Regions from separate parts of the Nocardioides sp. S5-5 genome, predicted to be linked through region 3. Evidence: riboswitches for the same ligand, from Rfam matches in the RefSeq annotation. Region 3 holds a riboswitch; each other region holds the start of a gene.
The links. A riboswitch is a leader RNA that binds a small molecule or an ion and turns the genes downstream of it on or off. The one in region 3 is predicted to bind glycine.
Positions count from the first base shown of each region.

Region 1: another riboswitch for glycine. It lies ahead of gcvT (glycine cleavage system aminomethyltransferase GcvT); the one in region 3 lies ahead of gcvP (aminomethyl-transferring glycine dehydrogenase).
Region 2: another riboswitch for glycine. It lies ahead of gcvP (aminomethyl-transferring glycine dehydrogenase); the one in region 3 lies ahead of gcvP (aminomethyl-transferring glycine dehydrogenase).

Region 1 is NZ_CP199913.1:2,017,122-2,026,605, forward strand. It holds gene ACUP6Y_RS09505 (2-keto-4-pentenoate hydratase) at 1-663, opposite strand, end outside; gene ACUP6Y_RS09510 (putative bifunctional diguanylate cyclase/phosphodiesterase) at 783-2,840, shown strand; gene ACUP6Y_RS09515 (diguanylate cyclase domain-containing protein) at 2,927-4,372, opposite strand; gene ACUP6Y_RS09520 (L-serine ammonia-lyase) at 4,442-5,824, opposite strand; gene gcvH (glycine cleavage system protein GcvH) at 5,886-6,260, opposite strand; gene gcvT (glycine cleavage system aminomethyltransferase GcvT) at 6,274-7,392, opposite strand; glycine riboswitch at 7,446-7,547, opposite strand; glycine riboswitch at 7,548-7,643, opposite strand; gene ACUP6Y_RS09535 (SDR family NAD(P)-dependent oxidoreductase) at 7,729-9,240, shown strand; gene ACUP6Y_RS09540 (endonuclease/exonuclease/phosphatase family protein) at 9,335-9,484, shown strand, end outside.
Region 2 is NZ_CP199913.1:182,018-191,501, forward strand. It holds gene ACUP6Y_RS00800 (zinc-dependent alcohol dehydrogenase) at 1-493, shown strand, start outside; gene ACUP6Y_RS00805 (TatD family hydrolase) at 500-1,291, shown strand; gene ACUP6Y_RS00810 (hydantoinase/oxoprolinase family protein) at 1,281-2,858, shown strand; gene ACUP6Y_RS00815 (PDR/VanB family oxidoreductase) at 2,855-3,811, shown strand; gene ACUP6Y_RS00820 (MSMEG_1061 family FMN-dependent PPOX-type flavoprotein) at 3,804-4,493, shown strand; glycine riboswitch at 4,537-4,642, shown strand; glycine riboswitch at 4,643-4,734, shown strand; gene gcvP (aminomethyl-transferring glycine dehydrogenase) at 4,778-7,630, shown strand; gene gcvT (glycine cleavage system aminomethyltransferase GcvT) at 7,667-8,782, shown strand; gene gcvH (glycine cleavage system protein GcvH) at 8,812-9,186, shown strand; gene glyA (serine hydroxymethyltransferase) at 9,188-9,484, shown strand, end outside.
Region 3 is NZ_CP199913.1:2,497,561-2,507,044, reverse strand. It holds gene ACUP6Y_RS11810 (DUF881 domain-containing protein) at 1-155, shown strand, start outside; gene gcvH (glycine cleavage system protein GcvH) at 166-555, shown strand; gene ACUP6Y_RS11800 (FHA domain-containing protein) at 596-1,105, shown strand; gene ftsR (transcriptional regulator FtsR) at 1,119-1,850, shown strand; gene ACUP6Y_RS11790 (bifunctional nuclease family protein) at 1,882-2,352, shown strand; gene ACUP6Y_RS11785 (MerR family transcriptional regulator) at 2,494-3,093, shown strand; glycine riboswitch at 3,127-3,217, shown strand; gene gcvP (aminomethyl-transferring glycine dehydrogenase) at 3,300-6,137, shown strand; gene ACUP6Y_RS11775 (serine hydrolase domain-containing protein) at 6,134-7,438, shown strand; gene ACUP6Y_RS11770 (acyl-CoA thioesterase domain-containing protein) at 7,462-8,304, shown strand; gene ACUP6Y_RS11765 (DNA recombination protein RmuC) at 8,581-9,484, opposite strand, start outside.

The DNA.
Region 1 (9,484 bases), 480 kb from region 3:
CAGGGCCTCGCCGCGGGCCGCGAGATGGTGGGAGAGGTGGACCAGGGCGGCGTACGGGTCGCCGAGGACGGCGGCGCCCGTCGCCTCGTGCCGGACCTCGCCGTCGACGCTCACCGTGCAGCGCAGCGCGGCGAGGTCCGCGACCCCGGCCGCCGGGTGCAGGTCGCCGACGAGGAGGCCGGCCGCGCTGGTGTTGTCGGCGACGACGTCGGCGAACCGGAACCGGTACTCGGCGTAGCGCGAGTCGATGACCTCGGCGGCGATCCCGACCGACGCGACGGCGGCCCGCGCTACGGCGAGGGTGAGCGGGGAGGAGACCGGCTCGGCCAGGACGAAGACGATCTCGGGCTCGATCCGGGGCTGGATCCAGCCGGGCAGCGCGGCGGCGAGAGCGGCGGGCTCGAGCCGCATCGCGTCGGTGAGGAACCCGATGACCGGCTCGGCGACACCCATCCGGGCCTGCTTGGCCGGGCTGGTCAGGCCCAGCTTGGCGCCGATCGGCCGCTCGCCGGCGGCGAGCCGGAGCGCGCGGTCGTGGTCCTGGACGGCGTAGGCCCAGGTGGCGTCCAGGTCCGGTTCGGCCGCGGTGAAGGGCGGCAGCGGGCCGCGTGCCGCGCGGGCGTGGGCGAGGGTGGCCGCCGCGGCGGCGGGATCGAGACTCACCAGGCCATGGTGGCACTCGCCTCGTCGTACCCTCCGATCGACAGCCGCGCCTGGGACGAACGTCCCGATCCACTCTGATCGTCCGGTCCCGGGCCGAAGACACGGGCATGCTCCGCGACGTGACCGACGACGAGCGGCTCCGGCTCATCATCGAGGCGGCGCCGAGCGCGATGGTGCTCGTCGACGCGCGCGGGCGGATCGTCCTGGTCAACTCCGAGGCCGAGCGGGCCTTCGGCTACTCCCGCGACGAGCTGCTCCGGCTCGGGGTCGAGGACCTGATGCCCGAGCGGTTCCGGGCGCGGCACGGCCACGAGCGAGCGTCGTACGCCGTGCGCCCGGACCGGCGTGCGATGGGCGTGGGCCGCGAGCTCTTCGGCCTGCGCCGCGACGGCACCGAGATGCCGGTCGAGATCGGCCTCAACCCGATGAGCATGGGGGAGGAGCGCTACGTCCTCGCCTCGATCATCGACATCACCGAGCGTCGGCGCGGTCAGGAGGTGCTCGTCGCGGAGCGGGAGGACGTGCTGCTGCGCTCCATGCTCGACACCATGCCGTTCAGCATCATCGCGACCGACGCGAGCGGGCGGATCCGCACCGCCAACCCGGCCGCGGCCGACCTGGTGGGCTGGCCCCAGGACGAGCTGATCGGGTGCTCGCTGGTCCGGATCGACGGCGCCCGGCGCCAGCTCTACCCCGATGGCACGCCGGTGCTGGCCCACGCGCTGGGTGACGAGGCGGAGTGGACCTACCGGCGCAAGGACGGCACGCCGGTGCCGGTCCACGAGTGGATCGTGCCGCTCGCCCCGGAGGACGGCGCCCCGGGCGGCTTCCTCGTCGTGGCCCACGACATCACCCACCGGATCGAGGCGCGCGAGCGGATCGAGCACATCGTCACCCACGACAGCCTCACCAACCTCCCGAACCGCTCGCTGCTGGTCCGCCACCTCGACCAGGCGCTGGAGCGGGCCGAGTGCGGCACCACCGAGCTGGCGCTGGTGCTCATCGACCTCGACCAGTTCAAGCGGATCAACGACTCGCTGGGGCACCACATCGGTGACGAGCTGCTGATCGTCGTAGCCGAGCGGCTGCTGGCCTGGACCCGGTCCCACGACCTCGTCGCCCGACTGGGGGGCGACGAGTTCGTGATCGTGTTGGAGGACCTGGTCCCCGGCACCGACCTGGACCGGCGCCTGGCGGACCTGATGGCCGACGTGCTCGCGCCCGTCGTGCTCCACGGCTACGAGCTCGCGGTCACGGCCAGCGTCGGCGGGACGCGCTGCCCCGCCGACGGCCGTGACCCCGGGACGCTGCTGAAGAACGTCGACATCGCGATGTACCAGGCCAAGGCGGCCGGCCGCAACGAGATCCGCTGGTTCGAGCCGGCGATGCTGGCGGAGAACAACGACCGGCTCGCGTTGTCCGCGGCGCTGCGCCAGGCACTCGACCACGACGAGCTCTCGCTGGTCTACCAGCCCCAGGTGGACCTCCTCACCGGCGAGGTCGTCGGCGTCGAGGCGCTGGCCCGCTGGACCAGCCCGACCCTCGGTCCGGTCCCGCCGGACCGGTTCATCCCGGTCGCCGAGGACGGCGGCATGATCGCCCAGCTCGGCGGCTGGGTGCTCGCCACCGCCTGCTCCTCGCTCGCCCGGGTCCAAGAGCAGCTCGGCCGCCCGCTGCGGCTCGCCGTCAACGTCTCGCCTCGCCAGCTGCGGGGACGGGCCTGGCTCGACGACATCGCGACGGCCATCGAGCTCGCCGGCATCCAGCCCTCCCAGCTCGAGGTCGAGATCACCGAGGGCCTGCTCATCGAGGACCACGGCGACGTGGTCGCGATGCTGGAGTCGCTGCGCTCGCTCGGCGTGTCGATCGTGGTCGACGACTTCGGCTGCGGCTACAGCAGCCTCGCCTACCTGACCCGGTTCCCCATCGACAAGCTCAAGATCGACCGCTCGTTCGTCCAGGAGATCAGCACCGCCGAGAACGCCGCCATCGTCGACGCCATCATCGTGATGGCCCACGCCCTCGGCATGACCGTGGTCGCCGAGGGCGTCGAGACCCCCGCCCAGGAGCGGTACCTGCGGGAGCGGGGGTGCGACGAGGTGCAGGGCTACCTGTACAGCCCCGGCGTCCCCGCCGGCTCGCTGGAGATGGTGGCCCGGGCGCTGTCGCGTACCTAGATGACCAACTCTTGCCCTGGGGCGTCGCGGCCGGGTGCCGTCGGTCGTGGCCCGGCGGTAGACACGCCGGCCACGCAACCGCCGGCTCAGCCACGAGCAGGCGCGCCTGCTGCCGCGCGAGGCCCTGCCGGCCATCGCGCGGCCGGTGCTCCCCGGTCGCTGAGCCCCCGCCCGGCCGGCTTGGCGTCGTACATCGCCCGGTCGGCGGCGGCCAGCAGCGAGCGCGGCGTGCTGGTGCGCTCCGAGACGACGGCGCCGACGCTCGCCGTGATCCGGTCGTACGGCGCGTCCGCGGCCTGACCGTAGGGCAGTGCCACCCGCCGGCGGATCCGCTCGGCGCACAGCTCCAGCTCCGCCGGGTCGCCCAACCCGGGGCAGAGCACGACGAACTCGTCGCCGCCGAGCCGCGCCACCGTGTCGCCGGGCCGGGTCACGTCGGTGAGCCGGCCGGCGATCTCGACCAGCAGCAGGTCGCCCTCCTCGTGGCCCCACGCGTCGTTGACCGACTTGAAGCCGTCGAGGTCGAGCAGCAGCACGCCCACCGTCTCGGGCGGCTCCTGGCGCAGCAGCTCCTCGAGGCGCTGGTTGAGCAGAGCCCGGTTGGCCAGGCCGGTCAGCGGGTCGCGCAGGGCCAGGTCCCGCAGCTCGGCGATCAGCTCGTTGCGCGAGTCGCGGAACAGCGCGAGCGTCAGCACGACCACGGCGAGCGCGCCGACCATGCCCTGCGCCAGCAGCGCCTGCTCCTGCGGCGCCATGTCCTGCAGTGCGCCGCGGTCGAGCAGCGTGGCGCCCATGATCGTGGCGCCCGCGCCGGTCAGGAAGACCGTGCTCGTCGTGGTCGAGAACCGCAGCGAGACCCACATCGCGGGCAGCATCACCCCGAAGGCGTTGGGGTGGCCGGGGTTGAGCCAGAACACCCGGGCGAACACGACGCAGACCAGCGCGGCGCACGCGAGCGTCTCGGCCACCCGGGTCAGCGTCAGCGCCGGCGGCCGCCATCGGGCGTCGCGCAACCGCAGCACCACCGCCACCCCGGCCAGTGCGGTCACGCCGTTGCGGACCGCGAACAGCGCGAACGTGCGCAGCAGGTCGTCTTGGCCCTCGGCGGCGAACCAGAGCACGGCCAGCGCCGCCGCCACCAGGGTGCCGGCCACGATCGCCCCGACCAGCCGGCCGAGGTCGGCCGGCTCCCGCAGCCGGACCGGGCGGTCGCCGTACCGCAGGACGGCGGCCGTGACCGCGGCCAGCGCGACGTTGACCAGCACGAACCAGGCCGACAGGTCAGCCGCGGCGCCGGTCGTCAGGTTGACGCCGAAGGTGAGTGCGGCGAGCCCGGTCCAGTGGAGGGCCGCCGGCACCCGTGGGAGGCCGGATGCGTGCAGCCCCCAGAGCACGGCGACCGCGGCGGCGGGCCACACGAGCGACACCTCGCTGCCCTCCACCCGGGTCGCCCGCCCGGCGAGGATGGCCAGCGCGTACGCCACCGCGAACCCGGGCCCGGGCAGCATGGCCTTGGAGACGCGTCGTGCCACGGCTCGTGCTCCCCTCTCGTCGACGGCTCTCACGGGGCACATCGGCAGGAGGGACGACGACCCAAGCAGTCAGCATTCGATCACGTTGACGGCCAGGCCGCCGCGTGAGGTCTCCTTGTACTTCGTCTTCATGTCGCGCCCCGTCTCGCGCATCGTCTTGAGAGCCTTGTCGAGGCTGACCTTGTGGGCTCCGGAGCCGTGGATGGCGAGCCGGGCGGCGTTGATCGCCTTGACCGAGGCGATGGCGTTGCGCTCGATGCAGGGGATCTGGACCAGCCCGCCGACCGGGTCGCAGGTGAGACCGAGGTTGTGCTCGATGCCGATCTCGGCGGCGTTCTCGACCTGCTCGGGGGAGCCGCCGAGGACCTCGCACAGGGCGCCGGCGGCCATCGCGCAGGCCGAGCCGACCTCGCCCTGGCAGCCGACCTCCGCGCCGGAGATGGAGGCGTTCATCTTGGCCAGGATGCCGATCGCGGCGCCGGTCAGCAGGAACCGGACGATGCCGTCGTCGACCTGCTCGGGCGTCAGGTCCCTGGCGACGAAGCGCACCCAGTACTGCAGCACCGCGGGCACGATGCCGGCGGCGCCGTTGGTGGGCGCGGTCACGATCCGGCCGCCGGAGGCGTTCTGCTCGTTGACCGCGAGCGCGAACAGGTTGACCCAGTCGATGACGTCGAGCGGATCCTGACTGCCGGCCGCGCAGAGCTTCGCATGCAGCTCGGGTGCGCGACGGGGGACCTTGAGGCCGCCCGGGAGGACGCCCTCGCGGTGGCAGCCCTCCTCGATGCAGGCGGCCATCACCCGCCAGATCTCCAGCAGCCCGGTCCGCACCTCGGCCTCGGTGCGCCAGGTCAGCTCGTTGGCGAGCATCACGTCGGAGACGCTCATCTCGGCCTCGCGGCACACGGCGAGCAGCTCGCCGCCGGTCGTGAACGGGTGCGGCAGCACCGTGTCGTCCACGACCACCCGGTCCGCGCCGACCTGGGTCTCGTCGACCACGAAGCCGCCGCCCACCGAGTAGTAGGTGCGAGCGCGCAGCTCGGCGCCCTCGGCGTCGTACGCCGTGAACACCATGCCGTTCGGGTGCGCGGGCAGCGACTGGCGGCGGTGCATGACGACGTCGTCGGCCTCGAAGCGGACGGCCCGCTCGCCGGCGATCCGGAGCTGCTCGTGCTCGAGGATCGCGGCCACCCGGGCGTCGTACGTCGCGGTGTCGGTGGTCGCCGGGTCGTCACCCTCGAGCCCGAGGATCACGGCCTTGACCGAGCCGTGGCCGTGCCCGGTCGCGCCGAGCGAGCCGAACAGCTCCGCCCGCACCCGCGCGACCCGCGGCAGCTCCCCGTCGACCGCGAGGCCGGTGGCGAAGGTGCGCGCCGCCCGCATCGGGCCGACCGTGTGGGACGACGACGGCCCGATGCCGATGGAGTAGAGGTCGAAGACGCTCAGCGCCATCGGGTCACTCGCTCCTGCGTTCCATGATTCGACGGTACAGCCGCCCGCATGGACCCCGCTGTCACGTCGAGGCGATCAGGGAGTCGTAGGCCGCCGCGTCCATCAGCTCGCCGGTCGCGGTCACCTTGACGACGAACAGCCAGCCCTGGCCGAACGGGTCGCTGTTGACCAGGCTCGGGTCGGCGTCGACGGCGTCGTTGACCTCGACCACCTCGCCGGTGACCGGGGCGTACAGGTCGCTGACCGACTTGGTCGACTCGAGCTCGCCGCAGGACTCGCCGGCGGTGACGGCGGTGCCGACGGCGGGCAGGTCGACGTACACGACGTCGCCGAGGGCGTCCGCGGCATAGGCGGTCACGCCGACCTTGGCGGTGTCGCCGTCGACGGCGATCCACTCGTGCTCGGCGGTGTACCGGAGGTGGGTGGGGTTGCTCATGGGGTTCTCCTGCTCAGCGGCTGCGGGTGTAGAAGGGGAGCTCGACGACGTCGGCGTCCTCGAGGGTGCCGCGCAGCGACACCTGGAGTCGGGTGCCGACCGCCGACAGGGCGACCGGCACGTAGGCCATCGCGATCGGCCTCTCCAGCGTGGGGGAGGGCGACCCGCTGGTGATGACGCCGACCTCGGCACCGCCGGCCGGGTCGAGGACCGGGTAGCCGGCGCGCGGGGAGCGGCGACCGGTGGCGGCCAGGCCGACGAGGACCCGTTGGGGGCCCTCCGCCTTGCGCTTCGCGAGCGCTGCCTGGCCGACGAAGCCCTCGGGCTTGTCGAGGACGACGACCCGGCCCAGACCGGCCTCGTACGGCGTGGTGGCCCGGTCGAGCTCGTGGCCGTAGAGCGGCATCCCGGCCTCGAGGCGCAGCGTGTCGCGGCAGGCGAGTCCGGCGGGGACCAGGCCGTGTGCCTCGCCGGCCGTGCTGAGCGCCTCCCAGACGGCGGCGGCGTCACCCGGCTTGCAGTAGACCTCGAAGCCGTCCTCGCCGGTGTAGCCGGTGCGGGCGAGCAGCACGTCGATGCCGGCGACCGTGCCGGCGTCGATCGCGTAGTACCTCAGCGACGGCACGTCGAGCTCGGTCAGCCCGGACAGGATCTCCGCGGACGCGGGGCCCTGGACCGCCAGCAGCGCCCAGTGCGCCGACGTGTCCCGGACCGTGACGTCGTACCCCCCGGCGCGGGCGACCAGCTCGGGGGCGACGACCGCGACGTTGCCGGCGTTCGCGACGACGAGGTAGTGCTCCTCGGCGAGCCGGTAGACGACGAGGTCGTCGATGATCCCGCCGTCCTCGGCGCAGATCATCGAGTAGCGCGCCCGGCCCACGCCGATCGCGGACGGCCGGCCGACCAGCGCGTGGTCCAGCGCGTTGCCCGCGCCGGGGCCGGTCAGCTCGATCTCGCCCATGTGGGTGAGGTCGAACAGCCCGGCCGTCGTCCGCACGGCGCGGTGCTCGACGCTCTCCGAGCCGTAGCGGACCGGCATCTGCCAGCCCGCGAAGTCGGTGAACGACGCGCCGAGGGCGATATGGACGTCGTGGAGCGGAGTGAGCCGTGGGGTCACGGAAGGTGTGGTCATCGGGAGGCTTCCTCGTGGAGCGCACGGCGTGTGCCGCGCGCGTGGCTGGGCTGCCTCCCCGCTCTGTCATCGCTACCTGAGAGCTTCACCGCCCGTCGGGCGGCTTGCACCGTGGGTGCGGGCCGGTGGGTCCGGTCCGTCTTTCCAGAGTTCGCCTCGTCCCGGCGGTCAGGGGGCCTGAGAGATTCTTGGGGAGATTTGCTCCTTCGGCGCCCGTCCTCGTGGGACTGGGACTCTCCCGCCGGGGTTCGAACGGCGCGATGTTCAGTTGTGACGCCGGTCATGGCGTGGGGCGAGCATACGGCATCCGGCGGCCGGTCCCCGTACCATCGGGCGGTGCCTCGCCCCGACTCCGCCGAGCGGCTGACCGGGATCGACCCGGACGAGCTCGCGATCACCCTCAAGGTCCTCCGTCAGGTCCCGCTGCTCGACCCCGAGCACGAGGACGTGCGCACCATGAAGCGGGCGGCGTCGTACATGTACAAGCTGATCAAGAAGCAGCGGCGCGCCGAGATCCGGCTGGAGCGGCAGCGTCACGACCAGGACGTCATCGAGAGGACGGCGACCGGCTCGCCGATGCGGATCGACGACGAGACCGCCGGCATCCCGCTGGTCTCCACCGCGCAGGGCGCGTTCGCCGGTGAGCTGCTCACCGCGCGTGGGTGCTACATCTGCAAGGAGGACTTCACCCTGGTCGACGCGTTCTACCACTGGCTGTGCCCGCGCTGCGCCGCGATGAGCCACGCCAAGCGCGACCAGCGCACCGACCTCACCGGCAAGCGCGCGCTGCTCACGGGTGGTCGCGCCAAGATCGGCATGTACATCGCGCTGCGCCTGCTCCGCGACGGCGCGCACACCACGATCACCACCCGGTTCCCGAAGGACGCCGTCCGCCGGTTCGCCGCGATGGAGGACTCCGCCGAGTGGCTGCACCGGCTCAAGGTCGTCGGCATCGACCTGCGCGACCCCACCCAGGTCATCGCGCTGACCGACGACGTCGCCGCGGACGGCCCGCTCGACATCATCATCAACAACGCGTGCCAGACCGTACGACGCCTGCCGGGCGCCTACACGCACCTCACCGAGGGCGAGCTGGCGCCGCTGCCCACCGGGATCGAGCTGCCCGAGATGGTGGCCTTCGACCGGATCTCCGAGGCGCACCCGGCGGCGATCGCCGGCGCCCTGGCCGACCACGCCGTCGCCCACCACGAGGGGGAGTCGGCCGAGGCGGCGCTGGCGGCCCACAATGCCGCCTCGATGACCGCGCTCGCGCTGAAGGCCGGCGGCGCCTCGCTCGAGCAGCACCTGGCCGGCACCGCGATCGACGCCGGCGGGCTGATCCCCGACATCCAGGACAACAACTCCTGGACCCAGGTGCTCGACGAGGTCGACCCGTTGGAGCTGCTCGAGGTGCAGTTCTGCAACTCGATCGCGCCCTTCCTGATCAACTCCCGGCTGCGCCCGGCGCTGCGGGCCGCCGTCCAGAACGGCGCCCGCCGCGCGTACATCGTCAACGTCTCGGCGATGGAGGGCCAGTTCTCCCGTCGCTACAAGGGCGCCGGGCACCCGCACACCAACATGGCCAAGGCCGCGCTCAACATGATGACCCGCACCTCGTCGGGCGAGATGTTCGAGACCGACCGGATCCTGATGACGGCCGTCGACACCGGCTGGATCACCGACGAGCGACCGCACCACGAGAAGCTGCGGATCGCCGCCGAGGGCTGGCACGCGCCGCTCGACCTGGTCGACGGCGCGGCCCGGGTCTACGACCCGATCGTGCGTGGCGAGGCGGGGGAGGACCTGTACGGCTGCTTCGTGAAGGACTACGAGCCCTCGCCCTGGTGAGCTGCCGGTCCCGGATCCCGATCCGACCGGTATGTCATCACCCATTTTGGGGATCGACCTGCATGTGGCGTCCCTTTGCGAGAAAGTAGAGCCCATGCGTCGTCTGCTCTGCCTCCTGACCGTTCTCGCCGTCGCGCTCGGCGTGCTGTCCGCGCTCTCGCCCGCGGGCGCCGCCGCCCGCCCGAGCGCTCCCTGGGTCTCCGGGCAGGCGGTGCAGCCCGACGGCACCGTGACGATCACCCTC
Region 2 (9,484 bases), 2.3 Mb from region 3:
CGTCATCGCTGTCGACCCCCTCGAACGCCGGCGCGAGCTCGCCCTCCAGTACGGCGCAGACGTGGCCGTTCACCCTAGCGACGCGCTGAGCACCGTCAAGGAACTGAGCGGTGGCCGCGGAGCAGACGTGTCGTTCGAGGCGAGCGGCGCCCCGGCCGCCCTGCAGTCTGCGATCGAGGCCACGGGCGCCGAAGGCACCGTGGTCGTGCCGGCCTACTACGGACGCAAGCCCGTCGATCTGATTATGTCGCCCGAGTTCCACATGCGGCGCCTGCGTATGGTGAGCTCCTCGGTCAACGCCCCCGACGGCCGAATCTCCGCACGCTGGACCAACGACCGACGACTCCAGCTCGACGTCGACCTGCTGACTGAGCTGCGGGCCGGAGACCTGATCAGCCACCGCATTCCGTTCGAGCGGGCCACTGAGGCGTTCGAGCTCGTCGATCAGCACCCCGACGAGGTGCTCTCGGTCGTGCTCACCTATGGCAGCTGAACTTTCATGACGCTCGCTGATACTCACTGTCACCTTGGCCGTTACCACGACCGTGACCGGGTGCTTGAGACCTGCCGGGAGTGCGAGATCGAGATCATCGTCGCTACGGCCCGCCCCTCTGAGGCGCAGCACCTGGATGAGCTGCTGCGTGGCGTACCCGGTACACAGGTCGGACTCGGCTTTCACCCCGAGGCCGCGGGGAGCGTCTACAACGCCAGCGAGCTGGCCACGCTGGAGGCCATCGCCCCCCGCTTCGCATGGGTGTCCGAGATAGGTTTGGACCGCCCAATCGCAGACACCGTCGGACCGGACTTTGGCAACGGCCCCACGTTCGCGGCTCAACACGAACTACTTGAGCGCGTCTTGGACCTCACCGGACCGACGCGCGGCTACTCGATACATTCGCGTGGCGCCGTCAGGGAGGTTGTGGGGACACTGGCCAGGTTCCAGGTGGAGCACGCCGTTCTGCATTCCTTCGCAGGGAACCGTGGTGAACTGACCATGGTTCTTGACGCCGGGTTCCGGCTTTCCATCCACCCGACCATGCTCGAGACCGAGGAGGGTCGAGACCTCATCCGGTCAATTCCTGCAGATCGAATGCTCCTCGAGACCGACGGTCCCTACTTCTCTTGGATGGGCCGCCGCATCCAACCACACGACTGCGCCGAGATCGTGCGGTACATCAGCGAGGTGCGGGGCGCGCGCGCCACACAGGTGAGCGAAATCATCTCCGACAACTACCGCCTCCTCGCCAGTGAGGTGAAGGCAGCACATGACAGGAATTTCAATGCGAACTGAGCCGTCTGCCCCTGCAATCCGCATCGGTCTGGATGTCGGCGGAACTCACACCGACGCCGTGGCCATCGACGAGCGTGACACCGTGGTGGCTTGGGCGAAGCAACACACAACTGCCGACGTCAGCGGCGGCGTGGAGCGCGCCCTCGATGAAATCCTAGCCCAGCTCGGAGACTCGGTAGAGCGGGTTGGCGCGGTCATGCTGGGAACCACGCACGGCATCAACGCCATTCTCGAACGGCGCGGTCTTGCAAAAATTGCCGTGATCCGACTCGGCGCCCCCGCTACGCGGAGCATCCCGCCGCTGATGCCTTGGCCCCATGATCTGCGTGAGAACGCTGTAGTGGCCAGCACGATCCTCACCGGCGGGAACTACGTCGCCGGCCGAGCCATTCGTCGAACGGACCGCGAAGAGCTCATGGAGTTCCTCAAGCCCATCGCTGGCACGGTCGATGCGGTGGCTATTACCGGCGTGTTTAGTCCGGCCTACCGTGACCAAGAAATCGAAACGGCCGACGTGGTTCGCGAGGTCCTGGGCGAGCACGTCGGGATCTCTATGAGCCACGAAGTCGGCTCCCTGGGGTTGCTGGCGCGCGAGAATGCAACTGCACTCAACGCGGCACTCCACCACGTCGCCACTGAGGTGGCGTCGTCGCTGCAGACCGTCCTGGAGAAGCGCGGAGTCCGCGCTGCGACCTACTTCGCGCAGAACGACGGCACTCTCATGGGCCTGGAGCAGGCAACCCGGTTCCCGGTCTTCACCATCGGATCAGGTCCGGCCAACTCAATCCGAGGGGCCGCCTTCCTTACCGGTCTGACCAACGCCCTCATCGCCGACGTCGGCGGCACCTCGACCGACTTCGGCGTACTCATCGACGGGTTTCCTCGGGAAGCATCGATGGGCGCTGAGCTTGCGGGCGTCAAGACCAATTTCCGAATGCCCGACGTGCTCAGCATCAGCATCGGTGGCGGCACGGTCGTAACACAGGACGGCTCCGGCGGCGTCCGAGTCGGCCCCCAATCTCTGGGATATCGCGTCGCGCAAGAGGGCTTGGTGTTTGGCGGTTCAGTCCCAACGTTGACCGACGCAGCCGTGGCAGCGGGACGCGGCGACATCGGCAGCCACCCGGTTCCCGCTGACCTGCGTGCCACGCTCGGCCAGGCAATGTCAGTGGCCGACGAGACACTCGCCGACGCGGTCGAGAGTATGAATCTGTCCCGCGAGATCAACTCGTTGGTGGTTGTCGGGGGAGGATCGGCCCTCATCAGCGACGGCCACGGCCGCATGCCCAAGGTGATCCGACCCAGCCACGGCGCAGTCGCCAATGCGGTTGGGGTTGCCATCGCCCCAGTCAGCAGCCGTTGGGACACGATCATCCCGGCTGGACAGGACCGCCGACGCGCCATCGACGACGCCTCGGACATCGCAACCGCGCGGGCCATCCAAGCTGGCGCGGACCCGAGCCGCATCGAGATCGTCGAAGTAACGGAGACCCCGATCGGGTACCTGCCAGAACCGGCCACGCGCCTCCAGGTGCGCGCGGCAGGACCACTCGGGAGAGTGTCGTGACCGGCAGCCCGACCACGTTTCTCCGTGTGCGGGTCGAGGAGCTTCGATACGAGGCCGAAGGCGTCGTCTCCGTCCTCCTGCGAGGCTTGGACGGCGACCTGCCAGCCTGGGAGCCTGGGGCCCACATTGGCCTGGTACTACCGAACCGGGTCGAGCGTCAGTACTCGCTCATCGAGTCCTACGCTACGTACAACTCCTACCGCATCGCCGTCCTTCTGGACCCGCTGAGCCGCGGAGGCTCCGAATACGTTCACTACTTCCTACGGCCCGGGCAGATCGTCACTATGAGCTCGCCGCGCAACAACTTCGCACTCCCGGAGTCGGAGGCGCTCGTCTTCATCGCCGGCGGCATCGGCATCACTCCGATCATCCCGATGATCCGAGCCGCGGAGGCTGCCGGAATCCGATGGACCTTGGACTACGGCAGCCGCAATCGGAGCTCCATGGCTTTCGCCGACTCCTTCGGAGACCTCGGCGACCGCGTGCGGTACTGGCCGTTCGACGAAACCGGTCACCTTCCACTCGACGACATCATCGCGGGTGCCGACACGGACGCCGCGTTCATCTGCTGCGGACCTGAGCCATTGCTGGTAGCGGTGGAACAAGTCGTCACCCGGTCCGGACGGTCGCCCTCCTCTCTGCACGTGGAGAGGTTCAAGCCTCGGCCGCGTCCGCCACAGGTGAATCGCGCGGTCACCGTCCGGGCGATCAAGAGCGCACGGACCATCAACGTCGACGCCGATACCTCCCTACTCGACGGACTGGCGCGAGCCGGCATCCCCGTCAGCGCGAGTTGTCGCTCCGGAGTCTGCGGAACCTGCGAAGTCGAGATCTTGGCCGGGCGCCCCGAGCACCGCGACGACGTCTTGACCCGCGAACAACAGGAAACAGGCCGCACCATGATGGTGTGCGTGTCGCGCGCCCTCGGCAGAGAGATAAGTCTCAATGTCTGAGCTCAACGTGACTCCGGCCTCCGGGTCGGCAGTGCGCCCCTCCGCCCGTTCCCTCCTCGACCGGGTCCGCCGGCTCAGCGTCCAGGAGGTCTGTGATGTGCTGGGTACCCCCGACGCTCCCGTGCTAGACAAGATTGATCGGGACCTGGGTCTGACGGCCCAGCGCTTCATCGCACATGCTCCGTTCGTTTGCCTAGCAACTCACGGAGCCAAGGGAGCTGACTCCAGCCCTCGGGGAGACGGTCCGGGCTTCGTGAAGGTGCTCGACGACGCCACCCTCAGCCTCCCAGATCGTTCGGGCAACGCTCTGGCCGACAGCTTCAGGAACCTCGCGTGCAACTCCGAGATCGGCATGCTTTTTCTCGTCCCAGGGATGCGAGAGACCTTGCGAGTCAACGGAAAGGCATTCGTCACCGACGACGTTCACCTCCGTCACCAGCACGAGGCGGACGGCCGCGTACCTAAACTTGTGCTCATCGTCGAGGTCGAAGAGAACTATTTCCACTGCGGGAAGGCGCTCATCCGATCCCGTCTCTGGGACCCCGCCGCGCAAGTCAACCCCGCCGACGTGGTGATGAGCAGCAACGTGTTCTCCCTTCGCAACACCGAGCGATCCGCGGTGACCACTACGACGTCGGAACTGACCGACGGTCTGGCGCACAGCTACGTGGCCGACCTCTGACGACCGCGCCAGGCGCACCAAGACAACTCCATATCGGCCGTTCGAAGCCGAAGCAGGAGAGCCCTCGCCTGACCCGATGGGTCGGGACGGGGCGCCGTAGGAGCAACTCTCCCCGAGAAACTCTCAGGCCCCATCACTGCTCGGCGAGGCAACTCTGGAAAGTCAGGACCCATGTCCTGCGCCCACGGTGCAAGCCGCTCACGCGGTGAAGCTCTCAGGTACCCATGACAGAGCGGGGAGGCAAGCGAAGCAGGGTGCACGCACCCTCGACGACGGGAGCCTCCGTGTCCTCGAACGACCCCACCCCTTCAAGCGCCTCCTTCAGCGAGCGCCACATCGGCACCGACGCCTCCGAGCAGGCGAAGATGCTGGCCGAGATCGGCTACGCGAGCCTCGACGAGCTGATGGCCGCCGCCGTACCGGCCGGCATCGTCTCGCCCGAGCCCCTGCGGCTGCCCGCACCGGCGAGCGAGACCGAGGCCCTGGCCGAGCTCGCCGTCCTGGCGGGACGCAACGACGTCGGCGTGGCGATGATCGGCTGCGGCTACCACCCGACGATCACGCCGCCGGTGATCCGCCGCAACCTGCTGGAGGCCCCGGCCTGGTACACGGCGTACACGCCCTACCAGCCGGAGATCAGCCAGGGCCGGCTCGAGGCGCTGATCAACTTCCAGACCGTCGTCGGCGACCTCACCGGCCTGCCGACCGCGAACGCCTCGCTGCTCGACGAGGCCACCGCGGTGGTCGAGGCGATCATGGTGATGCGCCGCGCGTCGCGGTCGAGGTTCCCGCGGGTGCTGGTCGACGCGGACACGCTGCCGCAGACCCTCGCCGTGCTCGCCACCCGGGCCGAGGCCGTCGGCCTCGAGGTCGAGCTGGTCGACCTCGACGCGCCCCTCCCGGACGGTGAGTTCTTCGGCCTGCTCGCGTCCTACCCCGGCTGCTCGGGCGAGGTCCGCGACCTGCGGCCGATCGCCGCCGAGGCCGCCGCACGCGGTGCGTCCGTCGCCGTGACCTGCGACCCCCTCGCGCTCACCCTGCTCACCCCGCCCGGCGAGATGGGCGCCGACATCGCCGTCGGCTCCACCCAGCGCCTCGGCGTCCCGATGTTCTACGGCGGTCCACACGCCGCCTTCATCGCCGTCCGCGAGGGCCTCGAGCGGCACCTGCCCGGACGGCTCGTGGGCGTCTCCATCGACGCGTCCGGGCAGCCGGCGTACCGCCTCGCGCTGCAGACCCGCGAGCAGCACATCCGCCGCGACAAGGCGACCTCCAACATCTGCACCGCGCAGGTGCTGCTGGCGATCACCGCCGGCATGTACGCCGTCCACCACGGCCCCGACGGCCTGCGCCGGATCGCCGGGCAGGTCCACGCGCGCACCGCCGAGATCGCCTCCGAGCTGGAGGTGCGCGGCGTGCGCCGGGTCAACCGGCACTTCTTCGACACCCTCGTCGTCGAGGTCGCGGACGCCGCGGCCGTCGTCGCCCGGGCCCGCGCCGCCGGCATCCTGCTGCGCCCGGTCGACGACACCCACGTCGGCATCACCTGCTCGGAGATCACCACCGCCGACCACGTCGCGTCCGTCGTCGACGCCGTCGAGCCGCGGACCGATGGTGGCGTCATGGTCCAGGTGGGCACCGGGATCCCGGCGGCGGTGCGTCGTACCTCGGCCTTCCTCGAGCACCCGGTCTTCCACCGGCACCGCTCGGAGACCGCGATGCTGCGCTACCTGCGGGCGCTCTCCGACAAGGACTACGCGCTGGACCGCGGGATGATCCCGCTCGGCTCCTGCACGATGAAGCTCAACGCCACCGCGGAGATGGAGCCCATCTCGTGGCCCGGCTTCGCCGACATGCACCCGCTCGCCCCGCTCGAGGACGTCGCCGGCTACCGCGTCCTCGTCGAGCAGCTCGAGGAGTGGCTGGCCGAGATCACCGGGTACGCCGCAGTGTCGATCCAGCCCAACGCGGGCTCGCAGGGCGAGCTCGCCGGCCTGCTCGCCATCCGCGCCTACCACCACGACCGCGGCGAGGCGCAGCGCGACGTCTGCCTGATCCCCTCCAGCGCCCACGGCACCAACGCCGCCTCCGCGGTGCTCGCCGGCTTCCGGGTCGTCGTCGTGGCCTCCCGCGAGGACGGCACCGTCGACCTCGACGACCTGGCCGCGAAGTGCGCCGAGCACGCCGACCGGCTCGCCGCCGTGATGGTGACCTACCCGTCCACCCACGGCGTCTACGAGACCGGCATCACCGACCTGTGCGACCTGGTGCACCGCCACGGCGGCCAGGTGTACGTCGACGGCGCCAACCTCAACGCGCTGGTCGGCATCGCGCGCCCGGGGGAGTTCGGCGGCGACGTCTCGCACCTCAACCTCCACAAGACCTTCGCGATCCCCCATGGTGGCGGCGGCCCGGGCGTCGGTCCCGTTGCGGTCGCGGCCCACCTGGCGCCGTACCTGCCGAGCCACCCGCTGCACCCGGTCCCGGAGCAGCGCGCGGGCATCGGGCCGATCAGTGCCGCGCCCTACGGCTCGGCGGGCGTGCTGCCGATCGCGTGGGCCTATGGCCGGATGATGGGGGCCGACGGGCTGCGCCGGGCGACCCAGACGGCGGTGCTCGGCGCCAACTACCTCGCCCACCGCCTCGCTCCTCACTTCCCGCTGCTCTACACCGCCGAGAACGGACTCGTCGCGCACGAGTGCATCGTCGACCTGCGGCCGCTCACCGCCGAGACGGGCGTCTCCGTCGACGACGTCGCGAAGCGGCTCATCGACCACGGCTTCCACGCCCCGACCATGAGCTTCCCGGTCGCGGGCACGCTGATGATCGAGCCGACCGAGTCCGAGGACCTCGCCGAGCTCGACCGGTTCGTCGCAGCGATGGTCGCGATCCGCGCCGAGATCGATGCCGTCGCCAGCGGCCGCTGGACCGCCGAGGACAGCCCGCTGCGGCACGCCCCGCACACGGCCGCCTGCCTGGTCGAGGAGTGGACGGCGTCGTACACGCGGGAGGAGGCGGTCTTCCCGGCCGGCACGCCGGCCGGCAAGTACTGGCCTCCTGTGCGCCGCATCGAGCAGGCCTACGGCGACCGCAACCTGGTCTGCTCCTGCCCGCCGATCGCCGACTTCGAGAACTGACCAACCCCACCCACGCCACCACCTAGGAGCACTGCCGTGTCCTCTCGAACCACCCCGCTGCACGAGGTCCATGCCGGCCTGGGGGCGAGCTTCACCGACTTCGCCGGCTGGCAGATGCCGGTCCGCTACAGCTCGGAGCTCGCCGAGCACCGCGCCGTCCGCACGACCGCGGGCCTCTTCGACCTCACCCACATGGGCGAGATCGAGCTGACCGGGCCGGGCGCCGGCGCCGCGCTCGACCACGCCCTCGTCGGCCGCCCGTCGGCGATCGGCGTCGGCCGGGCCCGCTACTCGATGATCTGCGCCGAGGACGGCGGCATCATCGACGACCTCGTCGTCTACCGCCTGGCCGAGGAGCACTACCTCGTCGTCGCCAACGCCAGCAACGTCGCCGTCGTGGCGCCCGAGATCGCCGCCCGCGCCGAGGGGTACGACGTCACGGTCCGCGACACGTCGGCCGACTGGGCGCTGCTGGCGGTCCAGGGGCCCGCGTCCGCCGCGATCATCGCCGCGCTGACCGAGCTCGACGTGCCGTCGCTGAAGTACTACGCCATCGACGCCGGCACGCTCGCTGCCCCTGACCGCGCAGTCGAGGTGCTGCTCGCGCGCACCGGCTACACGGGCGAGGACGGCTTCGAGGTCTACTGCCGCCCGGCCGACGCCCCTGCCGTCTGGGCCGCGCTGGCGCAGGCGGGGGAGGCCCACGGCCTGGTCCCCGCCGGCCTCGCCTGCCGCGACACCCTGCGCCTCGAGGCGGGCATGCCGCTCTACGGCCACGAGCTGAGCCGCGACACCACGCCGTACGAGGCGAACCTCGGCCGCGTCGTCGTCCTCGACAAGCCCGGCGGCTTCGTCGGCCGGGACGCGCTCGCGAAGCGCAAGGAGGAGGGCCCGGAGCGCGTGCTCGTCGGCCTCGTCTCGACCGGCCGCCGCTCGCCGCGCGCGGGCTACCCGGTCGTCGACCCGGCGACCGGCGCCGAGGTCGGCGAGGTCACCAGCGGCGCCCCGTCGCCGACCCTGGAGAAGCCGATCGCCATGGCCTATGTGCCCCCGCACCTCGCCGTACCCGGCACCCGCGTCGCCGTCTCCCTGCGCGGCTCCCTCGAGGACGCCGACGTCGTCGAGCTGCCGTTCTACACCCGTTCCCGCTGACCCACCCTTACCGAAATCAGGAGCACCCGATGAGCAACCCCACGAACCTCCAGTACTCCGCCGAGCACGAGTGGGTCGCCCTCGACGGCGACACCGCGCGCGTCGGCGTGACGGCCTACGCCGCCGACGCCCTCGGCGACATCGTGTACGTCGACCTGCCGGCCGTCGGCGACACGGTCACCGCGGGCCAGACCTGCGGCGAGCTCGAGTCCACCAAGTCCGTCAGCGACCTCTACTCGCCGGTGACGGGCGAGGTCGTCGAGGTCAACGAGGACGTCGACGCCGACCCGAGCCTGGTCAACAGCGACCCCTTCGGCGACGGCTGGCTGTTCGTGGTCAAGGTGACCGCGACCGCGGAGCTGCTCGACGCCGCGGCCTACGCCGCGCTGATCCGAGGACTCTGAGATGTCCAGCCTGAACCAGAGCCTGGCCGATTTTGACCCCGACGTGCACGCGGCGATCTCCGCCGAGCTACGTCGGCAGCGCGAGACCTTGGAGATGATCGCATCCGAGAACTTCGCGCCCGTCGCCGTGATGGAGGCGCAGGGCTCGGTCCTCACCAACAAGTACGCCGAGGGCTACCCCGGCCGCCGCTACTACGGCGGCTGCGAGCACGTCGACGTGATCGAGCAGCTGGCGATCGATCGGGTCAAGGAGCTCTTTGGTGCCGACTTCGCGAACGTGCAGCCGCACTCCGGTGCC
Region 3 (9,484 bases):
CCCTGGCCAACGCGATGACCTTCGCGCTCGGCCCCAAGAAGCAGCTCGAGGAGGACGGCGCCGTGGTGGCCGTCCAGCAGCTGCGCACGGTGGACATCGAGTCCGTGGTGCGACGCGACGAGCCTTCGTATGCCGTTCCGGACCAGGGGCAGTAGCCTTCGGGCCATGACGAACCCCGCGGACCTGAAGTACACCGTCGAGCACGAGTGGCTGCGGCAGCCGGGCGAGAGCGCCGGCTCGGTGCGGGTCGGGATCACCGACTACGCCCAGGACGCCCTCGGCGACATCGTCTACGTCTCGCTCCCGGAGGTAGGTGCCGCCGTCACCGCCGGTGAGTCCTGCGGCGAGCTCGAGTCGACCAAGTCCGTCAGCGACGTCTACGCCCCGGTGAGCGGCGAGGTCGTCGCCGTCAACGAGGCGCTCGACGCCACGCCCGAGCTGGTCAACAACGACCCGTACGGCGCGGGCTGGCTCTTCGAGGTCGTCCCCGCCGACGCCGGCGCCCTCGAGGGGCTGCTCGACGCTGCCGCATATGAGGCCCAGCTCGACAACTGATCCGGTAGGTTCGTAGCAGACCCACCGTGAGGAGCAACTGATGCCGTTCTGCACCGCCTGTGGTCGGCAGAACCCCGATGACGCCCGCTTCTGCTCGCAGTGCGGGAACCGCCTGGTCGCCCCTGAGCCGGCGCCTGTGACCGACGCCACGGCGACGATCCAGTTCGGCGGCGGAGCCGCCGGCGTCGAGACGTCCGACCGGGCCCTGAGCCCGGTCGACGCCGCGGCCGTCGACGCGCTGCCGGTCGGCCACGCGCTGCTCGTCGTCCAGAAGGGACCGGGCTCGGGCAGCCGGTTCCTGCTCGACGCCGACGAGGTCAGCGCCGGTCGCCACCCGGAGAGCGGCATCTTCCTCGACGACGTCACCGTCTCTCGCCGGCACGCGGTCTTCCGTCGCGACGGCGACAGCTTCACGGTCGAGGACGCCGGCAGCCTCAACGGCACCTACGTCAACCGCGACCGGATCGAGAAGGTCCAGCTCAAGGACAGCGACGAGGTCCAGGTCGGCAAGTACCGACTGGTCTTCTTCGCGGGCCACGAGAGCGTCTGAGGACGGTCGCAGGATGACTGCTGCCGTCGCTCGGGGCGAGCGGGAGCCACGGCTCAACATCGGCCAGGTGCTCGACCGACTGCGCGCCGACTTCGAGGACATCAGCATCCCCAAGATCCGCTTCCTCGAGGCCGAGGGGCTCGTGAAGCCGGAGCGCACGCCCGCGGGCTACCGCAAGTTCTCCGAGGCCGACATCGAGCGGCTGCGCTACATCCTGCGGATGCAGCGCGACCACTACCTGCCGCTCAAGGTGATCGGCGAGCATCTCGACGCCATCGACCGGGGCCTGACCCCGCCGGAGCCGGAGCCGGTCGTCCCGACCGTGCCGACCGTCGCGCTCGGGGCCGACGGGCTGCCCGCGCCCGAGTCGTTCCGCCGCACCGACCGGCTGCGGCTCTCGCGCAAGGAGCTGGTCAAGGTCGCCGAGATCGACGAGGACCTGCTCGCGCAGCTCGAGTCCTTCGCGCTGATCAGCCCGTCGCCGACCGGGCACTACGACACCGACGCGCTGGTGATCGCCCAGACCGCGCGCGAGCTGGCCGACTACGGCATCGAGCCGCGACACCTGCGCGCCTTCCGCTCCGCCGCCGATCGCGAGGTCGGGCTGATTCAGCAGGTCGTCACGCCCCGCAAGGGCCGCGACGCCGGGGCGAGCGCGCGTGCCGAGGAGGCGGTCAGCGAGATCGCCGCGCTGTCGGTGCGACTGCACGCCACCTTGGTGAAGGCGGGCCTGCGCCGCATCTGAGTCCGCACCCCCGACGCAGTAGGCTGGACGCATGCGCGAGGTCGACGTGATGGGTGTCCGGGTGGAGATGCCCTCCAACCAGCCGATCGTGCTGCTGCGGGAGGTGGGCGGTGAGCGCTACCTGCCGATCTGGATCGGCGCCGTGGAGGCGACGGCGATCGCCTTCGCGCAGCAGGGCGTCGTCCCCCCGCGGCCGTTGACCCACGACCTGATGAAGGACGTGCTCACCGCGACCGGGAACGAGCTGAGCGAGGTCCGGATCACCGACGTGCGCGACAACGTCTTCTACGCGACCCTGGTCTTCGCCTCCGGCGTCGAGGTCAGCGCCCGACCCTCCGACTCGATCGCGCTCGCGCTGCGCACCGGCACGACCATCTACTGCTCCGACGACGTACTCGCCGAGGCCGGGCTCGCCGCGCCGGCCGAGGAGGAGGACGAGGTCGAGGCGTTCCGCGAGTTCCTCGACCACGTCTCGCCCGAGGACTTCGGCGCCGAGGGGTGAGTCTCAGCCTCAGGGTGAGGGTTTTCGGCGACACGCCCGGTCACGTCTTTGACCGGCCCGACACCCCGGCCGTACCGTGAGAGAGTCGAAATGACAGCAGTGCAATCCCCCCTTGCCTGAAGCGCCCGACCTGGAGGATCCGTGAACGAGCAGCAGCCCGAGAAGGTCGGCCAGGACGTGACCGCGGCGACCGCTGCCGCGCAGGAGCAGGGTCTGCTGTTCACCGATGACGTCTCGCCTCTGCCGAGCGACCTCGGCTACCGCGGCCCCACCGCCTGCAACGCCGCCGGCATCACCTACCGCCAGCTCGACTACTGGGCCCGCACCGGCCTGATCGAGCCGAGCGTGCGCGGAGCCAAGGGCTCCGGCTCGCAGCGTCTCTACAGCTTCCGCGACATCTTGATCCTCAAGATCATCAAGCGGCTCCTCGATGCCGGCATCTCGCTGCAGAACATCCGCACCGCGGTCAGCCACCTGCGCGAGCGCGGCACCGACGACCTCACCCAGGTCACCTTGATGAGCGACGGCGCCTCGGTCTACGAATGCACGAGCAACGACGAGGTCATCGACCTGCTGCAGGGCGGACAGGGCGTGTTCGGCATCGCGATCGGCGGTGTGTGGCGCGAGATCGAGGGCACGCTGGCCGAGCTCCCGAGCGAGCACGCCAACGAGTCGGCCCCGGCCACGCCGATCACCGGAGACGAGCTCGCCGCCCGTCGTGCGGCGCGCAACGTCGGCTGACGGGTCGTCGTACCTGTAGGCTGTAGCCGCTGTTGATGCCGCACGGGAGAGTCAGGTCCCGTGCCTGCGCCGAAGGGGCAATCCCTCCCCGGAACCTCTCAGGCGCCAGGACCGTGTGGAGCAGGCGACTCTGAAGGTGCAGTGATGCGCTGACAGAGGGGGAGGGCTCGATCGATGTCGACCCCACCCCAGGAGCACGCCTAGCCATGAGCGCCCCCTTCGTCACCCGTCACATCGGCCCGGACGACACCCAGGTCGAGACCATGCTCGACCGTCTCGGCCACGCCTCCCTCGATGCGCTGATGGACGCGGCCGTCCCGAAGTCGATCCGGTCCACCGACCCGCTGGGACTGCCCGCCGGCGTCGACGAGGAGACGGCCGCGGCCGAGCTGCGGGCGCTGGCCGGCGCGAACGTCCCCGGTGAGTCGATGATCGGTCTGGGCTACCACGCCACCGTGACCCCGGCGGTGATCCGGCGCAACGTGCTCGAGGACCCGAGCTGGTACACCGCCTACACGCCCTACCAGCCGGAGATCTCCCAGGGCCGGCTCGAGGCCCTCATCAACTTCCAGACCATGGTCGCGGACCTGACGGGCCTCCACACCGCCGGGTCGTCGCTGCTCGACGAGGGCACCGCCGCGGCTGAGGCCGTGGCCCTGGCGCACCGCGCACTCCCCAGGAACAAGGGGGCGAAGGCGCACGGCCCGTTCGTCGTCGACGCCGACGCGCTGCCGCAGACCATCGACGTGGTCGCCACCCGTTGCGAGGGCCTCGGCATCGAGATCCTGGTCGCCGACCTCTCCGCGGGGCTGCCCGACGGCGACGTCTGCGGAGTGCTGGTCCAGTACCCGGGCGCCTCCGGCCGGGTCGCCGACCTGAAGCCGCTCGTCGACGCCGTCCACGAGCGCGGCGGCCTGGCCGTCGTCGCGGCCGACCTGCTCGCGCTCACCCTGCTCGAGGCCCCCGGCACCCTCGGCGCCGACGTCGTCGTCGGCTCGGCCCAGCGCCTCGGCGTCCCGCTGTTCTACGGCGGCCCGCACGCCGGCTTCATGGCGGTGCGCGAGGGTCTCGAGCGCCAGCTGCCCGGGCGCCTGGTCGGCGTCTCGGTCGACGCGGAGGGCCGTCCGGCGTACCGTCTGGCACTGCAGACCCGCGAGCAGCACATCCGCCGCGACAAGGCGACGTCCAACATCTGCACCGCCCAGGTTCTGCTCGCCGTCACCGCGGGCATGTACGCCGTCTACCACGGTCCCGAGGGACTGCGAGCGATCGCAGGGGACATCCACGACCTGGCCCGCCGCGCCGCCGCCTCGCTCGCGGCCGCGGGCGTCGAGGTCGTCAACGACTCCTTCTTCGACACCCTCACCGTCCGGGTGCCGGGGCGCGCGGAGGCCGTCGTGGCCGCCGCCCGCGAGGCGTCGATCCACCTGCGCATCGTCGACGCCGACACGGTCGCCGTCGCCTTCGGCGAGACCGCGGGGGAGGCCACCCTGGTCGCCGTGCTCGGCGCCTTCGGCGTGTCCGCCGTGTCGGCGGAGGGGGACGCGGGGCTGCCCGAGGACCTCGAGCGCACCACCGGGTTCCTCACCCACCCGGTGTTCAACACCCATCACAACGAGACCTCGATGCTGCGCTACCTGGCGCGGCTCTCGAATCGCGACTACGCGCTCGACCGCGGCATGATCCCGCTCGGCTCCTGCACGATGAAGCTCAACGCGACCACCGAGATGGAGCCGATCTCGCTGGCCGGGTTCGCCAACCTGCACCCGTTCGCGCCGGCCGCGGACGCCGACGGCTATCGACAGCTGATCGACCAGCTCGAGGGCTGGCTCGCCGAGGTGACCGGCTACGACCGGGTCTCGATCCAGCCCAACGCCGGCGCCCAGGGCGAGTACGCCGGCATGCTCGCCATCCGCAACTACCACCGGGCCAACGGCCAGGGCCAGCGCGACGTCTGCCTGATCCCGTCCTCGGCCCATGGCACCAACCCGGCCTCCGCGGTGATGGCCGGCATGAAGGTCGTGGTGGTCAAGGCCGCCGACGACGGCACCGTCGATCTCGCCGACCTGCGCGCGAAGTGCGAGCAGCACGCCGAGACGCTCGCCGCGATCATGGTCACCTACCCCTCGACCCACGGCGTCTACGAGGAGACCATCACCGAGCTGTGCGACCTGGTCCACGAGCACGGCGGCCAGGTCTACATCGACGGGGCGAACTTCAACGCGCTGCTCGGCTACGCCGCCCCTGGCAGGTTCGGCGGCGACGTCTCGCACCTCAACCTGCACAAGACGTTCTGCATCCCCCACGGCGGCGGTGGCCCCGGCGTCGGCCCGGTCGCGGTGCGCGCCCACCTGGCGCCGTACCTGCCCACGCACCCGCTGCACCCCGACGCCACTCGGCGTGAGGGCACCGGCGCGATCAGCGCGGCGCCGTTCGGCTCCGCCGGCATCCTGCCCATCTCGTGGGCCTACATCCGGATGATGGGCGGCGCGGGCCTGACCCGCGCGACCGCCGTCGCGGTGCTCTCGGCCAACTACGTCGCCGCCCGTCTCGGCGAGCACTTCCCGGTTCTCTACCGCGGCGAGTCCGGCCTGGTCGCCCACGAGTGCATCCTCGACCTGCGCCCGATCACCGCCGAGACCGGCGTCTCGGTCGACGACGTCGCCAAGCGGCTCGTCGACTACGGCTTCCACGCCCCGACCATGTCCTTCCCGGTCGCCGGCACGCTCATGGTCGAGCCCACCGAGTCCGAGGACCTGGCCGAGCTGGACCGGTTCTGCGACGCGATGATCGCGATCAAGGGCGAGATCGACAAGGTCGGCTCGGGGGAGTGGGCGGTCGACGACTCGCCGCTGCACCACGCGCCCCACACCGCCCGCGCGCTCGTCGGCGACTGGGACCGCTCCTACTCCCGCGAGGTGGCCGTCTTCCCGGCAGGCATCTCGCCCGACAAGTACTGGCCCCCGGTCGCCCGCATCGACCAGGCCTACGGCGACCGCAACCTGGTCTGCGCGTGCCCGCCGATGGACGCCTACGTCGAGTGACCTCGTACGACGACGCGCTGGCGTCGCTGCAGGCCGCGGGCCGGCTGCCCTCCGTCTCGGCAGCAGTCGCCCGCGGCGGCACGCCGGTGTGGCAGGGCTGGGTGAGCGTGCTGGCGGGGCGTGAGGTGACCAGCGCGTCGTCGTACCGGATCGGGTCGATCACCAAGACCCTCACCGCGGTGCTGGTGCTCCAGCTCCGTGACGAGGGGAGGCTCGGGCTCGACGACCCGATCGGACGGTTCGTGCCCGGCGGCTACGGCTCGGCCACGGTGGGTGAGCTGCTCGCCCACACCGCGGGCCTGCAGAGCGAGCCCGCCGGCGCGTGGTGGGAGCGCGTCGACGGCGGCTCCGTCTCCGACCTGCTCGCCGCCAACGACGGCTCCGGTCGGGTCGCCGCGGCAGGGGAGTGCTACCACTACTCCAACCTCGGCTTCGCCCTCCTCGGCGAGGCGGTCGCCCGGCTGCGGGACGCGTCGTGGTGGTCGGTCGTGCGGTCGCGGCTGCTCGAGCCGCTCGGGATGAGCGCGACGTCGTACCACCCGCCGGACGACCACGCGCCCGGCCGCAGCGTCGACCACTTCGCCCACACCCTGTCCGCCGAGCCGCACTCCGACACCGGCGCGATGGCGCCGGCCGGACAGCTGTGGAGCACCGTCGGCGACCTGCTGCGGTGGGCGGACTTCCTCGTCACCGGGCACCCCGAGGTGCTCGCCGCGGCGACGCTCGCCGAGATGGCCGAGCGCGCCACTCCCGCCGAGGCGTACGGACTCGGGCTGCGGCTGCTCTCCGTCGACGGCCGCACCCTGGTCGGTCACACCGGCTCCATGCCCGGCTTCATGGCCTCGCTGTTCGTCGACCGGTCGACCCGCGACGCCGTGGTGGCCCTCACCGACGCCACCACCGGCCTCGGCGCCGAGCGGGTACCGGGGCTGCTCCTCGCCGCCGAGCCGGGGCCCGCGTCCGGGACGGTGATGCCGTGGCGGCCGTCGCCGCGGCCGGTCCCCGAGCTCGTCACGGAGGTGCTCGGGGTCTGGTTCTGGGGCAACACCGGCTTCGGCATCGAGTGGGCCGACGGTGAGCTGCGGATGCACGACCTGCGCTCCGGGGAGACCGAGGAGCGCTTCGAGCCCGCCGGCGACGGGTTCCGCGGCCTTGCGGGCTACCACCGCGGCGAGACCCTCCGTGTCGTGCGCCGCGCGGACGGCACCGTCGGGCATCTGGAGTGCGCCACGTTCATCTGGACGCGCACGCCGTACGACCCACGGGCGCCGATCCCCGGGGGTCCTGCTCCGCGGCTGTGACCTGAGGGGGCATGATGCTCCCCGTGAACGAGAACGCGTTCCAGTTCGCCTGGTTCCAGCAGTCCACCGCCGGCTTCGACCCGCTGCCGCTCGCGCAGAGCCTGTGGCGCGACGACCAGATGCACGGCGTCGCCGTGAGCGGCCTGCTCGCCCGGGCACTCGAGCATGCCGTCACCGACGCCGGCCGGGGCGGACTGGTGCCCGCGCGGTACCACGTCGACCTGTTCCGTCCCGCCCGGATGATCACCACCACCGCGTCGGCCCGGATCGTCCGCGAGGGCCCGCGGCTGGTGCTGCTCGATGCCGTCGTCGAGCAGGAGGGCGAGATCGTCGCCCGTGCCGGCGCGACCTTCCTCGCCCCCTCGACCGACGTCGCCGGCGAGGTCTGGACGGCACCGGGGCAGCGGCCCACCCCGCCGCCCACCGATCTGCTGCCCGAGCCCGGCGAGCACCATGTGCCCTGGTTCGCCAGCGCGGCCGCGTGGTCCGACGACTTCGGCGACCACCAGAACGCCGGCCGGCACCAGACCTGGCAGACCGCGATCCCCATCGTGCAGGGCGAGGACTGCACGCCGTTCCAGGCCGTCGCCTCGATCGCCGACGCCACCAGCATGGTCACCAACTGGGGCAGCCGCGGCGTCGAGCACATCAACACCGACATCGACCTGGCGCTGTGCCGGCTCCCGGACAGCACCCGGCTCGGACTGCGTGCCACCGACCACATGGCAGCCGACGGGATCGCGGTCGGCGCCGCGGAGGTGTTCGACAGCACCGGGACGATCGGCACCGCCACGGTCACCTCGCTCGCCAACGCCCGCCGCACCGTCGACCTGTCCGGCGGGGTGGAGCCGCGCGGCACCGCCTGAGGCCGTCCCTCCGGCCGCCACCGCCTGAGGCCGTCCCTCCGGCCGCCACCGCCTGAGGCCGTCCCTCCGGCCGCCTCCGGCACCTACCGAGACACCCCGCACGGCTCGAAGCGAGGACCCCGCCGTCGGCGCCTCTCAGCTTCGGGCACCGCATGTCCTGCACACGCCGACGGCACCCCGACATCGCCGCGCGGGGTGTCCCGTCCGGCGCCTGCGGCGGCCGGAGGGACGGCCGGCCCCGGTGTCGCGCGGACGGACGGTCGTGGAGGCAGGTCCTCAGCCGGCCTGCGCGTCGTCCACGATCTCGGCGTCGACGGCCACGTCGAAGTCGAAGGTGAGCTCCTCGCGGTCGAGGTCGGCGAGGGCGGCGAACTCGCCCGACGTGAGCGCCTTGGGCGTCTCCTCGATCTCGCTCGGGGCGGGGATGGTGGCGACCGGGTCGGCGGCGTTGAGCTTGCGGGCGGCGGGCAGGACGGAGCGCTCGAGGGAGCCGGTGAAGCTGTTGAAGTCCTTCACGCTGCGCTGGATCGAGCGGCCGAGCTTGTCGACGTGCTCGGAGAGCCTGAGGATGCGGCGGTAGAGCACCTGGCCGAGCTCGAAGAGCACCTGGGCGTCCTCGGTGAGCGCCTCCTGCTTCCAGGTGAAGGCGACGGTCTTGAGCATGCCCCACAGGTTGGTCGGGGTGGCCAGGACGATGCCCTGCTTGAAGGCGTGCTCCATGAGCGACGGATCGACCTCGAGGGCGGCGTTGAGCAGCTGCTCGTTGGGGATGAAGGCGACGGTGAACTCGGGGCTGACGGCGAGGCCGGTCCAGTACCCCTTCTGGGCGAGGACGTCGACGTGGCCGCGGACCTTGCGGGCGTGGTCGTCGAGCAGGCGCTGACGCGCCTCGGGCTCGAGGCCCTCGCGCTGGGCGCCCATGAACGCGTTGTAGGGAGCCTTGGCGTCGATCGCCATCTGCTTGCCGCCGGGCAGGTTGATCACCATGTCGGGGCGGCGGGCGCCGGAGTCGGCCTCGACGGAGTGCTGCAGCTCGAAGTCGACCCGGTTCAGCAGGCCGGCGGTCTCGACGAGGGTGCGCAGCTGGGTCTCGCCCCAGGCACCGCGGACGGCGTTGTTCTTGAGGACCGAGGCGAGGGTGTCGGCGGCCTTGCGGGAGTCCTCGACGGAGCGTTGGGTG